DNA from 4 places in the Dialister sp. i34-0019-2H8 genome. Region 1 is predicted to be linked to each of the others. Evidence: riboswitches for the same ligand, from Rfam matches in the RefSeq annotation. Region 1 holds a riboswitch; each other region holds the start of a gene.
What was found. A riboswitch is a leader RNA that binds a small molecule or an ion and turns the genes downstream of it on or off. The one in region 1 is predicted to bind cobalamin.

Region 2: it holds a riboswitch for cobalamin, as region 1 does, so the genes downstream of both, ACGG9R_RS05285 (TonB-dependent receptor plug domain-containing protein) here and ACGG9R_RS03490 (autotransporter outer membrane beta-barrel domain-containing protein) in region 1, are expected to answer to the same signal.
Region 3: it holds a riboswitch for cobalamin, as region 1 does, so the genes downstream of both, ACGG9R_RS10690 (TonB-dependent receptor plug domain-containing protein) here and ACGG9R_RS03490 (autotransporter outer membrane beta-barrel domain-containing protein) in region 1, are expected to answer to the same signal.
Region 4: it holds a riboswitch for cobalamin, as region 1 does, so the genes downstream of both, ACGG9R_RS05750 (hypothetical protein) here and ACGG9R_RS03490 (autotransporter outer membrane beta-barrel domain-containing protein) in region 1, are expected to answer to the same signal.

The regions. Positions count from the first base shown of each region.
Region 1 covers NZ_BAABYQ010000001.1:860,966-865,931, reverse strand. The annotation lists gene ACGG9R_RS03490 (autotransporter outer membrane beta-barrel domain-containing protein) at 1-2,909, opposite strand, end outside; cobalamin riboswitch at 3,043-3,214, opposite strand; gene ACGG9R_RS03485 (autotransporter outer membrane beta-barrel domain-containing protein) at 3,443-4,966, opposite strand, start outside.
Region 2 covers NZ_BAABYQ010000001.1:1,248,591-1,253,556, forward strand. The annotation lists gene ACGG9R_RS05280 (autotransporter outer membrane beta-barrel domain-containing protein) at 1-807, opposite strand, end outside; gene ACGG9R_RS05285 (TonB-dependent receptor plug domain-containing protein) at 871-3,921, opposite strand; cobalamin riboswitch at 4,308-4,465, opposite strand; gene ACGG9R_RS05290 (nitrilase-related carbon-nitrogen hydrolase) at 4,730-4,966, opposite strand, start outside.
Region 3 covers NZ_BAABYQ010000001.1:2,458,188-2,463,153, forward strand. The annotation lists gene ACGG9R_RS10675 (hypothetical protein) at 329-568, shown strand; gene ACGG9R_RS10680 (exonuclease domain-containing protein) at 666-1,208, shown strand; gene rnhA (ribonuclease HI) at 1,318-2,082, shown strand; cobalamin riboswitch at 2,297-2,480, shown strand; gene ACGG9R_RS10690 (TonB-dependent receptor plug domain-containing protein) at 2,573-4,513, shown strand; gene ACGG9R_RS10695 (ATP-binding protein) at 4,612-4,966, opposite strand, start outside.
Region 4 covers NZ_BAABYQ010000001.1:1,336,183-1,341,148, forward strand. The annotation lists gene ACGG9R_RS05745 (hypothetical protein) at 1-671, opposite strand, end outside; gene ACGG9R_RS05750 (hypothetical protein) at 713-1,069, opposite strand; cobalamin riboswitch at 1,182-1,357, opposite strand; gene ACGG9R_RS05755 (DAK2 domain-containing protein) at 1,573-3,177, opposite strand; gene ACGG9R_RS05760 (DegV family protein) at 3,190-4,023, opposite strand; gene ACGG9R_RS05765 (hypothetical protein) at 4,200-4,586, opposite strand; gene ACGG9R_RS05770 (uracil-xanthine permease family protein) at 4,885-4,966, opposite strand, start outside.

The DNA of each region.
Region 1 (4,966 bases):
TTGTTCCAAACCGCTCCATTTTGTACATAGAGATTCTGTTCACCGGTACCTCCAGTTTCCCCATCAAACCTGGAGTTTGCTGTGGTAAAGGCCAAATTCAATGTCCCATTCTTCCCATAGTAAGGAGTAACGGTCACTGCATTACCCTTCAGTACAAAATCATTACTGCCAGCACCTTTCACAGTGCCATCATCATCGACCAGCATATTGATATCAATGCGACCCTTACCTGCCGTCCAAAGCGCATCGTAATTATCCACAGAAATACGACCACCACCCAGACGAATCCAACCGCCTCGTGCAAAAACAGCCGCATGCTTATCTGCTTCAATGTCTACGAGGCCTTTGATGTATACCGAGTTTTCTTGTGTTATATCCTTAGCTTTAGCATTCCCGTAAGTCTCAATAGTACGATAATCAAGCTGATACCCTGGTGTATCAATGCCACCACGAAGGTATACGATATGGTCTTTCAAGTTTCCTTGATCATTTTCAATGACCACATGAGCACCATTGGTAGTGCCAGCACTAGTAGAAGCACGGATGGCACTACCATAATAGTAATTAGCATTGCAAGTCAAATGAACTTCCCCTGGATTAGTAATCTTAATGGTTCCTTCACGAGCTGCCATGATAGCGGCTGTAGTCCACATCGGCTGGCTCCCTGTCGTCTTCGCTTCAGGGAATGCTTCCAAATCAACAGTCAAATTATTTCCGTGAAGATCAATGGTATAAGAAGGACCATCATCTGGTTTAGCACTCTTCCACATGCCAAAACCTTTGCTTGGCTTTTCATATTCCGTCCCATAATTGGTAATCAATCCATAATACAAACTACCTGGATAAACGGAATCTGTAGACTTTGCTTCTCGAATAAATACATCTTGATTGAAATCATAGGTATTGGTATCTGCATTGTAAGCGTCTGCATAGGCCGTATCGATAGAAGCGTCCCCAGTGATATAGGTGACATAGGGATGATAGACTTCCGAATCCCGTTTTGCCTGGCCAGTCTTTTCATCAAAAGTCAGATTGGCAAAATGCTTGGTCACAGAACTACTGGTCAGTCCTTCCAATAATTCTACGGTACCACTCAAGTTGCGTTCTCCTTTAGTATAGTTCAGATAAGCCAATTTACTTGCCAAATTATCCAGCACTTTTTCAACTAAAGCATTATCCGTGGTATCGATACCGGCACTATCGGTCGCAATAGCAATTGTAGACGCGGAAGTCCCCTCTGCTGTAGAATCACCCTTATCCCCCAAATCAGTGCTAGAAAGACTTAGTGGTTTAGATTCTTCAATAGTAATGTTCCCACCAAGAATCTTCGTCGGATCAGAAGCATCATGATCATAAATAAATGTGCCATTTCCACTGTAAGTACCGATGTGAAGATTATCACTGCCCATCTTCACATAGCCACGACTGGCTGTCGTTTTACCGCCGGTCAAAGCAGATAATTTGATACCTCGACCAGTTTCTCCCATATTCCACTGACCGTTAGAGTTGATCGATACTGATCCATTATCACGCAACAAGGAACCATCCCATGTGGAACCATTCAAAGTCACAGTGCCAATGCTATCATTATCTGCCTTATAAGTAGAACCCTTAGTAAAGGCTACATTGACATTCCCCTTCACTTGCCCTGTGTAATTTCCATCCACAGATAAAGAGACCTGACTACCTGCATCGTCATCTGTACTAATCGATTCATCTGTTAATCCACTTACAATGCCCAATGTGATGTTGCCACCTTTTTCTGCGCAAATGACAGATTTATCTGCTTTCTTGACTTTCACAGCATCTAAAGTAACCTTGCCTCCGTCATGTGCATATACGGCATGACCATTGGGTGATTCAATACTAACAGTATTGGTTCTATTATAAATCTTCTGACCAGTTAATAAGGAGACTTCCCCATTCTTTCCTGCTTCAACACCAGTAGTTTTCTTACCATCCAATGTCAGATTAATGCCACCATTAACCACTACCTTACTCGTGGTATCACCATTTTCATGCCCTGCATAAATCCCAGTTGCTTCCGTCCCTTTGACCGTAGCATTCAATTCATCAGCAATCACGCTGACCTGATTTCCTGTCCCACTATACGCCAAGTAAGCTTTGGAATCAGCTAAAGAAGACGCATCTGCATTCATCTGTAAAGTAGAATTGAACGAACTATTTTCCGTCAGATTTGAAATTCCTGTATCTTTCCCATCTGTACGAATAGCCGCATACACATTATCTGTAGCGGGAGTAGTAAAATTAACATCCACTGCTCCTCTAAAGCCTTTATATCGCCAAACCCCATTTTCATCAAATTCATATTCACTGCCTGCTGCGCCATTGATAATAGGAGTGGCAAAGACACCCTCCGCTAGATCTCCGACATTTGCATCTGGTTTGATTTCTTGATCTGGATCACCCCAACCAGGAGTTTTGTATTCCAACTGATAAGAACGAAGAACCTTGGAAGAAGCGGTCAATCCTTCTCGTACTTGTACATAGGCAGTCAGCCTATATCGGTTAGTCTCTGCATAATTTTTAATTTTAGAGGCCAACTGCGTCATAGCTTCTTTGACATCATCGTTGCTCATACTCGACAAATCTGATGCATCAATCACCAGATTCACATTGACACCATCATAAGATGAATTCAAGACATCTTGACCAACGCTAACATTTCCCCCAATGATTTTCTTGTTTTGTGCATCCCATTTATAAATCAATGTATCCCTATCTTGGTACGTGTTCGTAGTCGTATAATTGAGTCCATTGGTCAGAAACTCCCCCTGGGTCATATCATACGTATTAGCCGCCTGCACAGACGAACCTCCGACCAAGGCACCCGCCGCCAAAGCCAAAACAATGCTACTGCGAAGCCAATTTTTCATTTCCTTTTTCATAAATCATGCACTCCTCTCTCAGATATACTGATTAAATAAAAAAGCTACCAAGTATAGACCGGATTTTGAGCATCACAAAAGAAATATCACTCTATCCGACCCATACCTCGCAGATCTTTGAACACCATCATGATGTGATAGTTACGAAAAAGCATGGCACTCCGACTTAGTTCCTCGATGAATTCATTTCTTTGTGAAAGACGTGCAATGAACCTTCTCCCCATACGGTTGCAGGACAGTTCTGGATTTACACCAGCATTCCCCATACCATTTCATTAAGGAAATGATATTCCGTATGATTATCATACAGTCAACGAGAAAATTAAAAACATTTGAAAATCTTTAATGCAGTAGCTTCTCATTCACTTTTTCAACTGATAAGATAGCGGATGAGTAATTGTTGATTGTTGTAAGTTGCTGGTTATTTGATTCCAACAACTAATGCAACTTAATATAAAAAAACTCGTGAATCTCATTACGATTCACGAGTTTTTTGTTATACGATCAGAGATGAGCTATCGAAATCAAAAGCATCAGAAGGTGAAGCGTACACCCACATTGGCCTTCCACTGTACTTCATAATCACCGCCAAAGCTCTTCGTGACATCCGCATAGAGCATGCTGGATGGCGACAGTCTGTAGGTGCCGCCAAGAGCAAGCTCTGCCCAAGTATCGCCGAAGTCCTGATCAACGCTGGAAGTAGCTTCTCCTTCTGCACTGAAGGTGCTCGTTGTCTTCCCGCTGAATTCATGAAGCAGGCTGGCCTTCAGATAGAAGTTGCCTTTATCTGTAGCCTTTCCTGCAGCGACGCCCAGACGACCGATGCAGCTGGTCATGCCGTCCTGGCTGACGTGCATCTTCTTGCCCCCCGCATAGTTGCTGACGGCATCATAGTCTGCACTGCCAAGGCGCGAAAGTGTCAGCTGTACCTGTGGTTCAATAAATCCTTTCTCACCACCAAACCGCTTGCCGTATTCTGCCGAAATACCGTAACCAGTCGCGCTGTAATCCCCATCGAGCTTGTACCCGCTGTCATTGTACACCGTATAGTCATTGCTGGTATGTCCGACTTTCGCTACGACATCCAGATACTGCCCATCATCAAAGAGTTTGCTGCCATAGAGGGAGAAGGTATAGAGCTTCGGATCTCCTTCACCGCCCTTGTCATACTTGGCATCGCCCTTATTGTAGTCGAAGGCACCGCCGACATGCCAGCCATTCTTCTGCAGTTTGTCCGCACCGATCTGCGCTCCCCAGAAGCTGTTCGTCACTTTTGCATTGTCTTTGTCGTACTTGACTTTGCCGCCAAAGGTTCTTGCCCAGATACCATCCTCAGCGCCATAGTGAAGATCACCGACGCGGCTGGTCATATCTGTCATATCGCTTCTCCAGGAGAGCATGGAGGTGGTCATTGCGCTCTTTGCACCACGCATCATCGCAGTTTCTTTATCACCGTAGATGATGTTCGATTTATCTCCCGTCTTGATTGACGATGGATCCATCTTGATGGTTCCCTGACCCTGATGATCTTTCTGGAAGATAATATCTGCCAGTTTGACAGTAGCAGAGGTATTGGTCAGCCCTTCGTTAATACCTACTGTGCCTTTCAGATGATCAGCCAAATTCAGCGTGGTATCTGTCACAACATCTCCTTCACCTGCCAGCATCCCAGCCTTTACCTCAGCAGTATCTGCCTTGTCTTCTACTTTTTCAGTGTAGTAGAGTTTATTTGCCAGATTCTTGAAGGTTTTCAGCAGGGTATCGGTATCATGGTAATCAAGCCCCTCTCCATCCGTACGAAGATTGATAACAGAATTATCCGCCGCTTTCTTCACGGTAACATTCCCGCCAAGGACATCTGTCGGACTTGCTGCGTCTCTTCTGTAGAGGATGGTAGCAGAGCCGCTGTAGTCATTGATCGTCAGGTTGCCAGTGATGCCATTTTCACTTTCGGTAATAGCAGAAGCACCGTCACCGGTGGTGGATCCAGAGAGACTCTTGCTGGATGCAACAAAGACTTTACGCCCAGTCATATCGATAAAGCCATTGTCACTAGT
Region 2 (4,966 bases), 390 kb from region 1:
GTTCTGCATGCCACCGATCGCAGAGACGAAAATATGGTCATTGTACATATTCACTCTGGATTCATCCGTGTTTTTGCCGATGCGTGCATAGTCTTTATATTCCAATGTCCCATCAGACTTGATCGCATAGTGCAGCAAGTATCCTTCATCATAGTTGGAATATGTCCCATCCTTGTTTACGCTGGCGATCGCATACAGATCATTTCCTCTTATAGCAATACCTTCCCCATGCGCCTTGGTTTGAGTTGTATATTCCTTTGTAGAATCATCTTTAGTTGCCTTAATGTCATTCAACAAATCTACAGGTGTATTTTTATTAATTTCAGTAAGTGTTGTCCCGTTAATTCTGCTAATAGAAATTCTACCCAAATCATATCCTGTAGCATATACATAATTACCATTTGCTGCCACACCATGCGGATTTGCAGCGTTTATCAATTTTCCGGAAGCATTGGCTATATTAAAATCTCCGTCTGCATCCAGGATTTCATTCGCTTTCAGTGACCCTTCGCTCGTGCTGTAGGTATACTGCCGTAAAAAGATTTTGCTCTGTCCTTGCACGTTAATATTGAATACGCCCGGATCGCCATTCAAATTCTTAGTGCGCACAGCTTGGGGTGTACCATCGACCGTCGTAGTTACACGAGAACCTGTGATTGTACCCATGATACTACTGGAATAGTTAGAAGGAATGGTTACCATCAAATTGGCTGCATCTACAGGCATTTCTGGCACGAAAAACATACCGGTCAAAATACCTGCCACATAAAAAGCTCTACGAATTTTCTGAGAATGTACATGAGACATAAGTCATTCTTCCTTTCTCTGATTTGAATCAGATACCAAAAACATAGAAACTACAATCAACCATTAAAACTCATAACGAATGCTAGCATAATACGTTCGGCCCTGCAGTGGATATTGCGAATTTACATATAGATTATCTCCTACTGAGATTTTCATTTTGGGGTTGCGATTGAATATATCATTACATCCAAACACCAGCTGCCAGGAGTTGTTTGGCTTCAACTTGATACCTGCATTTACCACAGTAACCGATGGTGTCGGACATCCCAAGTCCATATCCATGTAGGTATCATATGAATCTGTATAGTGCGCCTCACCAAATATAGTAAACTTTGGACTTGGGAAATATGACAATCTCAAATTGCTTTCCCATTTTGGCTGATAGGTAGCATTGACATCAAACCATTCTCCGTCACCTCCTGGAATGTGTGAATCAATTTTCTGCTGGGCTTTGATCTTTGTATAGGTGGCATCTAAATCCAGACTGACGTGCTTCCATTTCAGACCGCTTTGCAATTCAATCCCATGTACCTTACCCCGACTATCATTGGTATAGCACCAAAAATCCTTCGATTTTCTACGAAGCTGAAGCATACGGTCTGTATCTCTCCAGAAATAGGTCAGCGTTGCATATGCATCCGATTTCAAAAATTTACCATTCCACAACGTACTGAAGTCAAACTGCTTTCCGTATTCCGGACGAGGAAAGGAAGCCTTTTCCCAGGTATCTGTCGGCATTGGCAGAATGCCTGCGCCATCCCCTGCAATTTCATACATATTGAGTAAACGATAGTAAGTACCGCCAGTCATACGGAAAGTCAGGTTATCGTTGACATTCTTCTTTAATGCCAGCTGCCATGTTCCTTTTCGATCCCGCTGGCTGTCCCTTGGATGGAACCAGCGAAATGCGTGAGAAGAACCATCTGGCTTTTCATAAAAGTTTGGCGAATCGCTATGTCCAATAATGGTAGAAGAATTAAATCGCCAAGATGGTGTCAAGAACCAGGTTGCTTTTTTGTCCAGCGTAATCGTGTCCTGTACCTGCAAATTCAATATTTTCTGCTCGAATTGATTTCGGATTTGCCAACTTGTCCATAAGCCAAAACTTTCTTCTGTGAAGTTTTTTAAAACAGCAGCCATATTAGAACCATCAATATTCAGTTTTTCATAGGAATAGTTGGCTTGAAATTCTAAGATTTGTCGATCGGATAACTTATAACTCCCATCCATTTGTAAATTATATTTGTTTGATGTGTATTCACTCCACGCCCTGAGTACAGAGTACATCCAAAAATTATCGGAAGCACTATTGCCCCAGTTCACATAATTTCCTTCTTCATCCCAAGGGTAATTGAGCTTGTTTTCTGCTCGATATTTTTTCTTCTGATGCTGGTAATCCACAAACCAGCCCCATTCCAGACGTCCGTTCTGCTGGCGGTTTTGCAGCATCATATTATAAGTATCTAATGTCTGCTTTTTGCTATCCGCCCACACTGAATCAAAGGTATCTGTTCCGATCCCTATATCATGTCCATTATCAGCGACAGACTCCAGCCCCCAGGTCGAGTCAGGAAGGTGTCTATTGATATGATCATAGGAAGCCTTCACCATCCAATTGTCATTCTGCCACTTAATTAAACTACTAATATTCTTCCTGTCGTTATATTTACGATGTCGTTCTGCTTTTTCTTTTTCCAGTCTTTTAAAGTTCTCTAAAGTGCGCTTCTTAGTATCCAAGTCATTCTTCTTTTTTTCATATTCTCCAGAAGTTTCTGGATCGAGGTCCTTCTTCGTATTATTCAATACATCGGCTTCACTTTTTATTTCATCAATTTTTTGATTTAGCTTATCTTTATATTCAGGATCAGTAGCTAATTTATCTTCAACTAATTTGGATACTTGTTTTTTTTCTGTGGCAAAATGTGAATCTTCAAAATACCCAGTTTTATTATCCCAGGAATCTTGCAAATTATATAATACTAAATTAGCTTGCGCCTCTTTATTTCGTTGAATAGTTTTTTTTGCTAGCTTAATTTGCCTTTCCGTCTTATATTTTCCCGAATCTATATTACTTTGCAATTTTTCAATATTTTTAGTATAGTTATCATACTCACGTTTAAAACGTTCGTCCGAATTATAATAATAAACCGTTGCAGAAGACTTTAGATTCTCATCAGCAAAAGAATTATCCCATTTAGAATACGTATCCCTTAATTCATCTTTTGCCTTTTGGGTATTCACTTCGATATATGAATTAATTAATCCACCATTCCGCACATAACCCAACCATCCTTCATTATCTACTTTCCCTGCACTATCAATATATTGATTCCTTACATTCTCAGATATATCGCCTCTTTTATACAAATCTTCTATATTATTTTTATTCCAATTATCTAATGTCAGACTATTCTCAATACTTTCGATCACGCTCGGATACTCATCTAAAACTCGTTGCACCTCTTTCTGATTTTTCGGATCATCATAGGAGTAATTATGATACGGAAAATCCCCTTTGGCTGCTTCATAGTTCAGGCCCACGAGTAAGCTGCCAGAGGCGAGCGGACTCACCACTTCCAGGCTGGCGCTCTTTCCCCCGAAAGAGGCTTTGCCGAGTTCTGCCGAGATATTCGCCTTTGTCGGTTTCTTTGTCACCACGTTAATGACACCGCCGATGAAGGTCCCGCCAAAACGAGCCGGGATATATCCGCGGTAAACTTCGATACGTTCAACATTTTTGACCGGAATGGTGGAGATATCGACAGCTGCATCACCGCCGAGGTTCGTCATGACACCATCGACAAAGACGCCGACCTGTGCTGCGGTAGAACCACGAACAGTGACGACGGTATATTGTCCCTTGCCATTCACTTCACGCACATGCACGCCTGGGACCATTTTCAGTAAATCAGGAAGATCCTTCTGCTCACCCTTATATTCTTCAGGACGAATGACCGTGACGGTACCTGGAGAGAGTTTGGATTCCCAATCCGGGCGTTTCGCTTCGACAGTGATTCCTGCCAGTTCAAATTCCGGAGCATCGGAAGCAGACAACGCCTCTGCTGCACCTACCCCCCCCCGAAAAATTGTTTGCGATGCTGCACAGCGTCGCAAACACGGCCGTACCTAAGATGTGTAAATAGTGTTTCCTATTCATCATATGTACCTCTCTTCCCTGAAGAAACGGTGCTTTCTCCTCATCACCGTCTCTCCGACCGATACAAAAAAGCCGCAGAAAAACAGGCTGTGCTGTGTACTCATTTCATGGCATCACAAAGCACGCTCTGTATCTGCGGCTATTCATTCGATAGCTTTTCGATTTTCAGGAAAATCATAGGTCTGATCTCGCAAAGAGGCTCTGCTGCGTGGTTTCTCCCAAGCGGTGCTCTTTTGAAGCCGTACATTCTTTTCATTTCTTTGTGAGGCGCTGCGCCTTTCACACGTTTTGCAAGCACGGCTTCGAGCAGTCAACCCATGTCCCTGACTTTGAACGAGCCAGGTTTCCTGCAGTAGAAACAGGCAGGCACTCTGACTGAGTTCCTCGCTTCTCATGTCCTCGTGACGGACTTGCCATGAGAGAGCTCCCCATACAGTTGCGGAACAGTGCCGGATTCTCACCGGCTTCCCCTGTCCTGTTTCCTATGTAGTTGTCGAATTATGTATCAGAAAATATAAGTGTGAGCTTTATCGTATCTTATAAAACACAAGTCAGCTCTTTTATCATTATAATGATACGACTAATAAAATGCAAGTGCACTCTAATAACTAAATAATAAATTATGTTTATAGCATTAATTTCAAGCGTGCTTTGTCTCTCTTTTATATCATCGCGCAAGCCTGACGCAGGAGCCTATGAAGACGCATAAAAAAACATCCGTATTTCTATAAAAGAAGTGCGGATGTTTTTCATGCCGGAAGTCTTTCATTGTTTCCCATATACAACGCCGGAAACGACGGAGAGCTTTTTCCCGAGATCTTTATATTTTTCCTCGTCATACTCGGCATAGCAGATCTCCTCGCCCTCGCCCGCCTCAGCGAGGACATGCCCCAGGGGATCGATGAAGCGGGAGTGGCCGCCTAGGACGACATCCTTATAGGTACCTGCCATATTGACGGCGCAGATGCAGATGCCGTTCTCGATGGCACGGGCAGCGGAAAG
Region 3 (4,966 bases), 1.6 Mb from region 1:
CCCTCGAGGGGAAGGTGCCCCGAAGGGGCGGATAGGGTACTGGCGGTATGAAAGGCAGATGATGCAGATGAAAAACGTTTTTACACAAATCACTACTAACGAAAGCACCCGAGCGCCGCTCCGCGTCGATTTTATAAAGGGCGATGCCCAAAGGCTGAAGGATAGAAGTCTGATATCTGATGTCTCCCAATCTCCTAGTCTAATCCCTAGCTGCTCATCCCTGCTTTCAAGCTTCAAGGCGCGCCCCACGACCTGACCACATTGCCCCTAGCATTCATCGCCCAATAATGATACCATAGGGACATATCTCTAAAGGGAAGGAAGCACTATGAAACGACCGCAGAAAGTGACCCCGGAAAGCCGGCTGAACCAGTACGCCCGTAAAATGTACGGCAAAGAAAAATTCGAAAAGCAGTGGGACGAAGACTACGAGACAGAAAGCCTCACCGGCAAAAAAGGCGACAAGAAAAAGATCCGCACCACCCTGAACCGCAAGTTCCGCCACAGCAGAAAGCAAGACATCGCTGACGGCGGCGCCTATAAAAAAGAAACCTCGTGGGAAGAATAGAGACCCGGTGATCGCGCCTTTTAGACCGCGTGCGCGCAGCACGCACCATTCCTGCCCCCGCCACGCATCCCATGATTATCAATGAAAGCGTCTTACTATGATCAAGAAAGAAGACATCCTCGTCCTGGACACCGAGACCACCGGCTTCGGCCCATCAGCCGAGATCCTGCAGCTCTCCATCGTAAACGGACTGGGCGAGATCGTGATGAACGAATATTTCCGCCCTGCACGCGCCACCTGCTGGCCCAGCGCCGAAGCGGTGAATCACATCTCCCCTGCCATGGTCGCAGGCAAGCCCCTCATCAGCGAGAGGAAATTGGGCATCGAGAAAATCCTCCACGCCGCCAAGATCATCTCCGGCTACAACCTCCCCTACGACCAGAAGATGCTCATTCAAAACGGCATCTACATCCCGAGCCGTTCCAAAGTCCGCTACATGGACCTCATGAAGCCTTTCGCCAAGACCTATGGCGAGCCGAGCAGCCGCTATCCGGGAAAATATAAATACCAGAAACTCATCACCTGCGCGAAATACTACGGCTACTCCGAGGAAGGCTGGCACGACAGCCTCGCTGATACGAAAGCCACCCTCTACTGCTTCTGGAAAATGGTCGAAGACGGAAGCATCTGCATAGAATAAGAGATCATCGAGCGGCGCCCCTTCACAGAGCGCCGCATTTTCATGAAACGAAAAAGGGCGCGGCACACCTCCCCTTGCCCCCGCTCTCCATTTCCCCGAAAGGAACCCCATGCCCAAGAAATACTACGTCGTCAAGCGCGGACACCATGCGGGCGTCTACTACAGCTGGAGCGACTGCCAGAAAGAAGTCACCGGATTTCCCGGAGCCATCTACAAAGGCTTTGCCACCCAAGCCGAAGCGGAGGCCTGGTACGGCAAGCCCATCGCCCCGCCGCCGAAAGCCGCAGTCCATGCGGCCATCCCCAGAAAGCCCGCACCAACGATCGAAACACTCGAGAAGAAATACCCCGCCTACGCCGAACCCATGGACATCAGCTGCATCTCCTACGACGGCAAGACCGAGCGCATCATCCTCCCCGAGACACTCATCATCTACACCGACGGCTCCTGCCTCGTGAACCCCAATGGGCCCGGCGGATTTGCCGCCGTCTTCCTCACTGCCGAGGGCAGCGAGCTCCTCACCCTCTCCGGCGGCGAGCCCGCCTCTACGAACAACCGCATGGAGCTCCGCGCCGCCTACGAAGCACTGAAGCTCCTGGATGACGGCATCCGCCGCACCATCACCTTCCACACCGACAGCAAGTACCTGCAGAAAGCCATCACCAACCGCTGGCTCTACAACTGGAAACGCAACGGCTGGCTCACCGCCGCCAAGACCCCCGTCTCCAATCAGGACCTCTGGAAAGCCCTGGACCGTGTCATGACGCCCCACCGCCTCACCTTCGAATGGGTCAAAGGCCATGTCGGGACAAAGTACAACGAAATGTGCGACACCCTTGCGAAAGGCGAAGCGATGAAGTTCAAGAAATGGTGACTGGGGACGCTCCTTCCCACTTTCTTTCATACCGCCAGTACCCTATCCGCCCCTTCGGGGCACCTTCCCCTCGAGGGGAAGGCTGACGATACGAGAATACCGTCATCTAAAATGCGGCGAAGCCGCCACCGGAACCCTTTGAACCTTGAACCCTCAATCATTAAAATTTCATTTCCCTTTTCTGCGTGAATGCTGTATAATACATACAGCATTTTTATATTGAATCAAAGAAGGTCTTTCAAAAAATCTTTGAAAGTAAAAAGAGAAGACGGCGCAAATCCGTCGCGGTCCCGCCGCTGTAAGGCTGAGCCCTCCTCACGATGTCACTGGGAAACCGGGAAGACGAGGACAGGCGAGGACGCCGAGCCAGAAGAACTGCCCTCTTTGATGAAGACAACTGATCCGCTGCGGATGGTGCGATGTATACCGGAAGCAGATGGCGCAGGTTGTTTTCAAGTTTCCATCCATACGGGATAAAGGAGGAAGTAAAATGAATCAGAAAATTTTGACAGCGTCTTTGGCAGCTCTTGTGCTTACCACAGGCGCTTTTAGCGTGCAGGCAGAAAGCACCCCCCCGAATTTTTATTCGTTAGATGAGGTGGTCGTTACTGCGAGCCGTACACCGGAAAAGAAGATCGACGCCAATGCGGATGTCGCAGTCGTAACTGCGAAGGACATTGCCACAAAACACTATAGTGATGTGACCGAAGCTATTCGTTCTGTACCCGGTGTCGCTCTTGGCTCTCAGAATGCCTCTAGCCAGATTTCTTTCACCAATCCACTAACAATCAATGGTAGCCAAAATGTAGTTATCATGGTTGATGGTATGAGAATCAACACCAATGGTGTTATGAGCAGAACCACCGCTTTAGGCACCTTGACCAACATGAACTCCATCGACCATATTGAGATATTGAAAGGAGCCGCGTCTACTCTCTACGGCAGTGATGCGCAAGGTGGTGCCATCAACATCATCACAAAAAAGCCAGAAGACGGTCAGGTACACACAAAGCTCGATCTCTCCCGTGCCAGCTATAATGGAGAAAAGTATGGTATCTATAACGAAGGTAGCAGCAATGGTTTTTTCTGGACAGTAGATGCTCACAAAGAATTACAGGGCACGTACAAGGACGGCTGGGATCGTCATACCATCAATCACTTGAACGCGAAATCAATTTCCACTAAATTTGGATATGACTTTGGCAATGACTCCAATCTCGTTTTCAATTATGAAAAATATAAATTAGACTATACGCGCCCCGATGGCGGCACTACCAGCACACAAGCTGATCACGGTAAAAAAGATAATGACCGTATCAGCCTGCAATATAACGCAAAAATCAGCGATCGTGTTTCTAATCAGTTCTCAATCTACAGAAATCAAAATCGCATCGAAGATAACTATAACAACCTCACAAACATAGCAGATGGAAGTGGCTATACAGATATCCACATGAAGACCACCGGTATCTCCGATCAACTCACTTATAAAGGAAACGACCAAACAATTATCGGTGGCTTCGATTGGTACAAAGATGAGATTCCTCATTATAAATATTCTTACGGTGGTGGATCCCCTGCTAAGGAGTCTCCGGAAGAAGGTGCCAGCGTAACCACTACTGCCTTCTATGTGCAGGATAAATGGGACATCACAGACAAGTGGAATGTAACCCCAGGCATTCGTATCACACATAACAGCCAATACGGAAATAATACTTCCCCAAGCCTTTCCATTGGCTACAAGGCCAGTGAAAACACAAACTATTATGTCAATTACAAAAAATTCTTTAGAGCGCCTTCACTCCTTGAACTGTACTATATGAGCAAAAATGCACCCAACTTGGACCCAGAAAAGGGCTATACCGTAGAAATGGGTGTCAATCATAAGTTCAATTCCACCCTTACCGGCACACTCAATATTTACACCCAGCGTGCCGACAACCTCATCGGATGGGATAGTGCCGCTTTTAACTATGGAAACTCTGGGAAAATCAAAAATAATGGCGTCAATCTGTCTCTGCAGAAAGAATTCAATAAACATGTCAGCGCCACTTTAGGCTACACATACATTAACGCAGATTCTTCCACCAAAAACACGGTATATGCCAACATTCCAAAGCATGAACTTAATATCGGCATCAATTACCAGAATAGCAAGTTGACTGCCTCCTTATGGGGACGCGGTATCATGGATCGATACACGACAAAGGATACCATGAAAGACTACTCTAGCTACTGGGTATGGGATATTGCTGCCAACTACCAGTTCACCAAAGAAGCCACCCTCTTTGCCAGAGTGAACAACATCTTTGACCAGTTCTACACTGATGTCGGCACCTCCTACGGCCCGAATGCTGATCCAACAAAGTATCAATACTGGTACTCCGCTCCCGGCCGCAACTTCGAGATCGGCCTCCAATTCCAGTTCTAAGAAGCAAGCATGTGCGAGCACTGCATCACACACAATAAAAGCGATGAGACAAAAATCTCATCGCTTTTATTGTGCATCGTTGCGCCGCAACCGCTGCCCTACGCAAACACCTCATCCAGCCCATGAGGATAGAGGAGGAAGTCAAAGACGCTCATAATGAGGATCCCGTCATCACCGCGGCGCGGGCGCATGACATCCTTGACGAGTATGATCTTCTTGAACCCATCTGAAAGGGCGAGGAGAGAGGCCTTCTCCTGACGAAGCTTCTCCTCATCCGGCAAGTGGAAGGCGGACTGGATGTAGTATCGCTTATTTCCCAGACTCGCGATGAAGTCCACTTCGAGCTGACGGCTCAGCATCCGCCCACTCTCTTCATCGAGTATTCTCCGATTCACTACGCCAACGTCCACCAGGTAGCCGCGGCAACGCAGTTCATTGTAAATGATATTCTCC
Region 4 (4,966 bases), 480 kb from region 1:
CTCATTTTCCCCAGCCGCTTCATGCATTCCCTGATATAGAGCGCGGCCTCTTTTTCGCTTTTCAGATCCGGATTCGTGATCATGAAATGTCCGCTGTCAAACATAAGGCCTGTATGAGCGGGATCATCCAGTCTTGTGAAAAAGTATTCCACCTTCTCTGGTTCAAGCCGGTAAAGCCCCGGCCAGAAGATATTTTCAAAGAGAATGAATACCCCGTCCGGGATCAGATCGCGGAAAGACTGATAGAGCTCTGCCGTCGCTGCCAGAACTTCTTCATCGGTATGGCGGAAGCGCCAGGAAAAGGCCTCTTCAGGCGTACTCTCCTGCACATGCCAGACCAAATAGCGGGGCTTCTCAGCCAGTGCTGCACGGATATTCGCACGGATGACCTGTATCCAGCCTTCTCTATCCTCTGCGCCATACATTTGGCGTATATTATCCTGATTTGTAAAAATTTCAAACAGACGATCCTTATTCCCTTCATAGAAATCCATCCAATAGGGCCAGTACCTGAGATGCGTTCCCACGGTGATTTGCAAAAATGGCGGACTCCCCGCCTGACTGCCATATATGAGGTTTTCCACCCCATCCAGACCTTCCGCATGGATAAGACGCGAGATCTCCTCCTCCCGGTCACCCGGCATACGATAGTAGCTGATCAGTTGTTTCATCGGAGTATATCCTTTTCTATGTATCTGACTGGAACAGTTTATTATTTATCAAAAAAGCGATTGTACACATCTACCGCTTCCTGTGCCTTTTTTACAGCTTTATTTCTGGCTTCTATGATGGCATTCGCACCATTTGTCGCTCCGTCAATGTAGTGCTGGCAGGCTTTCACATACAGATCCACCTCTTCTGCATATTTTTGAAAAGCGGCTACATCCTGGATCCCCTTCTCCGGCGGTACAGGCACTGGCGGAAGGATGGCATCCGGAGATGGATATGCCTCTGTCATCTGTGTCGCTGCCGGATCGACCTCCGGGCTCGTCTTCTCCTCCTCTGCAAAGACGCATCCCGCACCAAGAAGGGCGAAGCATAAAATAAAGGCACCCATTTTCTTTTTCATTTTCATTCCTCCTTAAAAATGAGAAATTCATCGCTGTAACACCTAAAAAAGCCGCACGAAGTCAGGATGGACTTCTCCATCCCAAGATCCTGCGGCCACTCTCTCGATGGCTTACGATCGGACTACATCTTTCAGGCGCTCTGACTTGGTTCCCTGCTCTCCCATGTCCGTGCGAAGGAATTGCCATGAGAAAACTCCCTATACAGTTGCGGAACAGTTCCGGAGTCTCACCGGATTCCCCTGTAAATATCACTCACTAACCTTTTCATAGGATATTCTTATTTCCCACTAATGTCAAGAGATTTTATTGTCCTATGATGCTGGAGGGCCGACATAAGCAGCCGATGCGTACTTTTCGATGGCTGTGCGTTATCCCTTCAAATCCTGATAACCTGAAGAAACGCTGATTCAATCGCAGCGTCAGATGTATTCGGTGTTTGTGTAAAGAACCTCATCATTCCCATAAAAAAAAAGCAGAGCTCTCGCTCTGCTTTTCATGTTCCTTATTCTGCTGCGATAAACATCGGATACAGCGGCTGGTCGCCTTCGTACATTTCAAAGGTGACATTCGGGTAGGCTTTTTCTGCCTTCTCGATCTCTTTCTGACAGTCTTCTTCCGAAAGGTCTTTTCCGAAGTAAATGGTGACGATCTCGGTATCTTCATCAATAAGTTCACCAAGTACCTGCATGAAGCAGTCGGAAAGCTCCGGTACAGAGATGACTTCACAACCTTTGACAAGACCCATGAAGTCGTCCTTGTGAATGGTGGATTCACCGACGATGCTGTCACGTACAGCGGTCGTGATCATACCGCTCCTGATGTCTGAAAGACGATCGGCCATGGCATCAAGATTTTCCGCGATAGTGGCCTTACCATCAAAAACCATAGCAGCTGCCAGCCCTTCCATCGGGTTCGTGGATGGTACGATATGGACTTTTTCACCAAGCATTTTCTTCAGCTGCTGCGCAGCAAGAATGATGTTTTTGTTATTTGGCAGGATGATATATTTCTCATACTGTCCATTTTCCATACCTGCCGAGAGTTCCTGCACGGATGGATTCATGGACTGGCCGCCGGAGACAACATCACAGCCTGATTTTTCGAAAAGCTCTGTCCAGCCTTCTCCAGAGACCACGGTCAGGACACCAAGCGGTTTCTTTTCCATCTTCTGCTGCTTTTCTTTATTTCTATGAAATTGGTCGACCATGTTATCACACTTGATGTCATGGAGCGTACCCCAGTCCGCTGCCATGTCCAGGACATGGCCCGGACGCTGGGCGTGGATGTGGACCTTCACCAGATTATCGCCCGCAGCGACGATCATAGATTCCCCCCAGGAAGAAAGCTTCTGGCGAACTTCACGAGCACTTACTTTGCATGGGCTGATGATGAATTCCGTGCAGTAGGGATACTCAATGGAGAAAGACTCTCCTTTTGCTTCCAGACGGCTGATGACCGGCTTCACATCGACTTCGATATCCTCGACTTTTCCGGTCAGACCATTCAGACAACCCATCAAAAAGAAGATCAGTCCCTGACCACCAGCATCAACAACATTCGCATCTTTTAAAATCTGCAGCTGCTCCGGCGTCTTAGCGAGTGCTTCTTCTCCCGCATCGATAGATGCTTCCAAAATTTTGCTGAAATCCGTTTCCACGCGGTATACATCATGTGTCCCTTTCGCAATGCCGCGAGCTACGGAAAGGATGGTGCCCTCCACCGGCTTGGTGACAGCACGATATGCATACAGGATACCGTACTGGAAAGCCTTGCTCATCTGTCCGCAGGAGGCAGTCTTCTTGCCATGCAGGCCACGGCTGATGCCATGAATGATCTGCGAAAGGATGACACCAGAATTTCCGCGTGCCCCCATGATAGCACCAGCAGAAGCTTTCTCAGCGATGATGCCAACCGGCTCTTCCGGGCTGACTTCCGCAATCATGCTGTACATGGACTTCAAGGTATTCAGCATGTTATTCCCTGTATCGCCATCCGGCACGGGGAAAACATTCAGCTGATTGATAATTTCATATTTCTTCTGGAAAAGCTGATACGCTCCTACCAGCATATTTTTGAAACAATTCCCATCAATAACGGTATACATCATTCTCTCCCCCATTTATTTGGCTCTTTCAAAAATGAATCCAGTAAGCCCAGGACCCAGATAGGCTGTCAGAACCGGGGTCGCCGTCGTGAGTGTAATGTCCATGTCCGGATACATTTCCTTCGCTTTGTCATAGAGCACCTTCGCTCCGGCTTCATTTTCGATGTGTACGATGCCGAGTCTCTTGAGCGGCTCCTGCTTTTTCAGATAATCGATCATGAGCGCATTTGCTTTTTTTGTCGTGCGCACCTTCCCTAAAGCATCTACTTCATTGTTTTCATTCAGGTAAATCACCGGCTTGATTTTGAGAATGCTTCCAATGAGGCCAGCAGCCTTCCCGATGCGTCCTCCGCGCTTCAGATAGTCAATGGTATCGAGCGCAACGGTGAGTCCCGTCCGCATCGAGGCTTCTTCGAGCGCTTTCGCGATTTCCTCATAGGAAAGCCCCTTCTCGATCATATCCAGACCATCCTCCAGCAGATGGATCATGCCGATCGCCGTCGTTCTCGTATTGATGACCGTGATATTCTTGCGTCCCGACTGTCGGGCAGCCAAAAGCGCCCCGTTGTACGTGCCGCTGATGGTGGAGCAAATGCAGAGCACAATGATCGGGTCTTCGGCAGGAATATCGGAGAACAGCTTCAAAAAATCGCCGGTACTCGGCTGGCTCGTAGGTACCGATTTCTTCGTCGCTTCGGAATAATCGATGACAGCCTTAATGGTTGCCTCGCTTTCCGGTACGTAATTCTCTCCCATTTCAATGGTCAGGGAAATACAGTGTACATTCGGGTGAAGGGCTAGAAAATCTGCACCAACGCCGGAGGTACTGTCCAGAATCAAATGAATCATAGCAGTATGTTCCTTCCTATTGTTATTATGTTAGCGGTTAAGAGCTGAGAGGCTTCTGTAAGAGCGCATCATGGCCGAAGTGACATGTCGATCCGCGTCTTTCCGCAAGATCAAAATGCCATTTCTCATATCAAACATATCCATGCCGGTCAAATGCATGGATGCCCTGAAACGCATTACGCTTTTTTCTCTTTGGCTACTTTTCTTTCCGCCTGACGTTCCTTGAATTCCTTCAGGAGCTGCTGGTAGTCATCATCATCGTAACCATTGGTCGCAAGCATATATTCATGCAGCTTTTTTCTCTGTTTTGCTACATTCAGCGCAGACAGCTCAAAAGGATCGAGGGAAATTCTTGCCAGCATTTCACCGGTCGAAGAATAGCCGACGATGCCTTCGCCAAGGATGTCCACCAGCTTCTGCTTCTTCACTTCTTCACAGAAGGTATGGAAAAACTTATCTGCTTCCTTCGCCATGCTGTCGCGAAGACGCTTGTACTCTTCGCCTTTGTCTGCAGGAATCTTGAAGCCGTCAATCATGACATATTTTTCTGGTAAATTAAACATTTTATCACCTATTCGATTTTATATTTATCCACTGTATTTAACTATATCGCCCAAGCCGATTTTGGTCAAGTTTTTTGCACCATTTTGTACTGATATTCTCAAGGAAATCGGTACATTTTCAAGGAACCCTGCTATAGTATATCTAAACATTTTTTATGTTTGATTTTAAATGAGAATACACCTGTAAAACAGAAGGGTGCGTTTGAAAAAAAGTTGAACCAGAGAAGGTACGAATGGGCCTTTCGCCCCCGCAAAAAGCCGCCTGGCCTCAAAGACCGGGCGGCTTTTCTAAATTCGATCATTCTACAATCAGATTTTTCTTTTCTTCTTTAGGGAATACGAGGTTCAGAATAACAGCGACAACAAAGACCACAGCCACA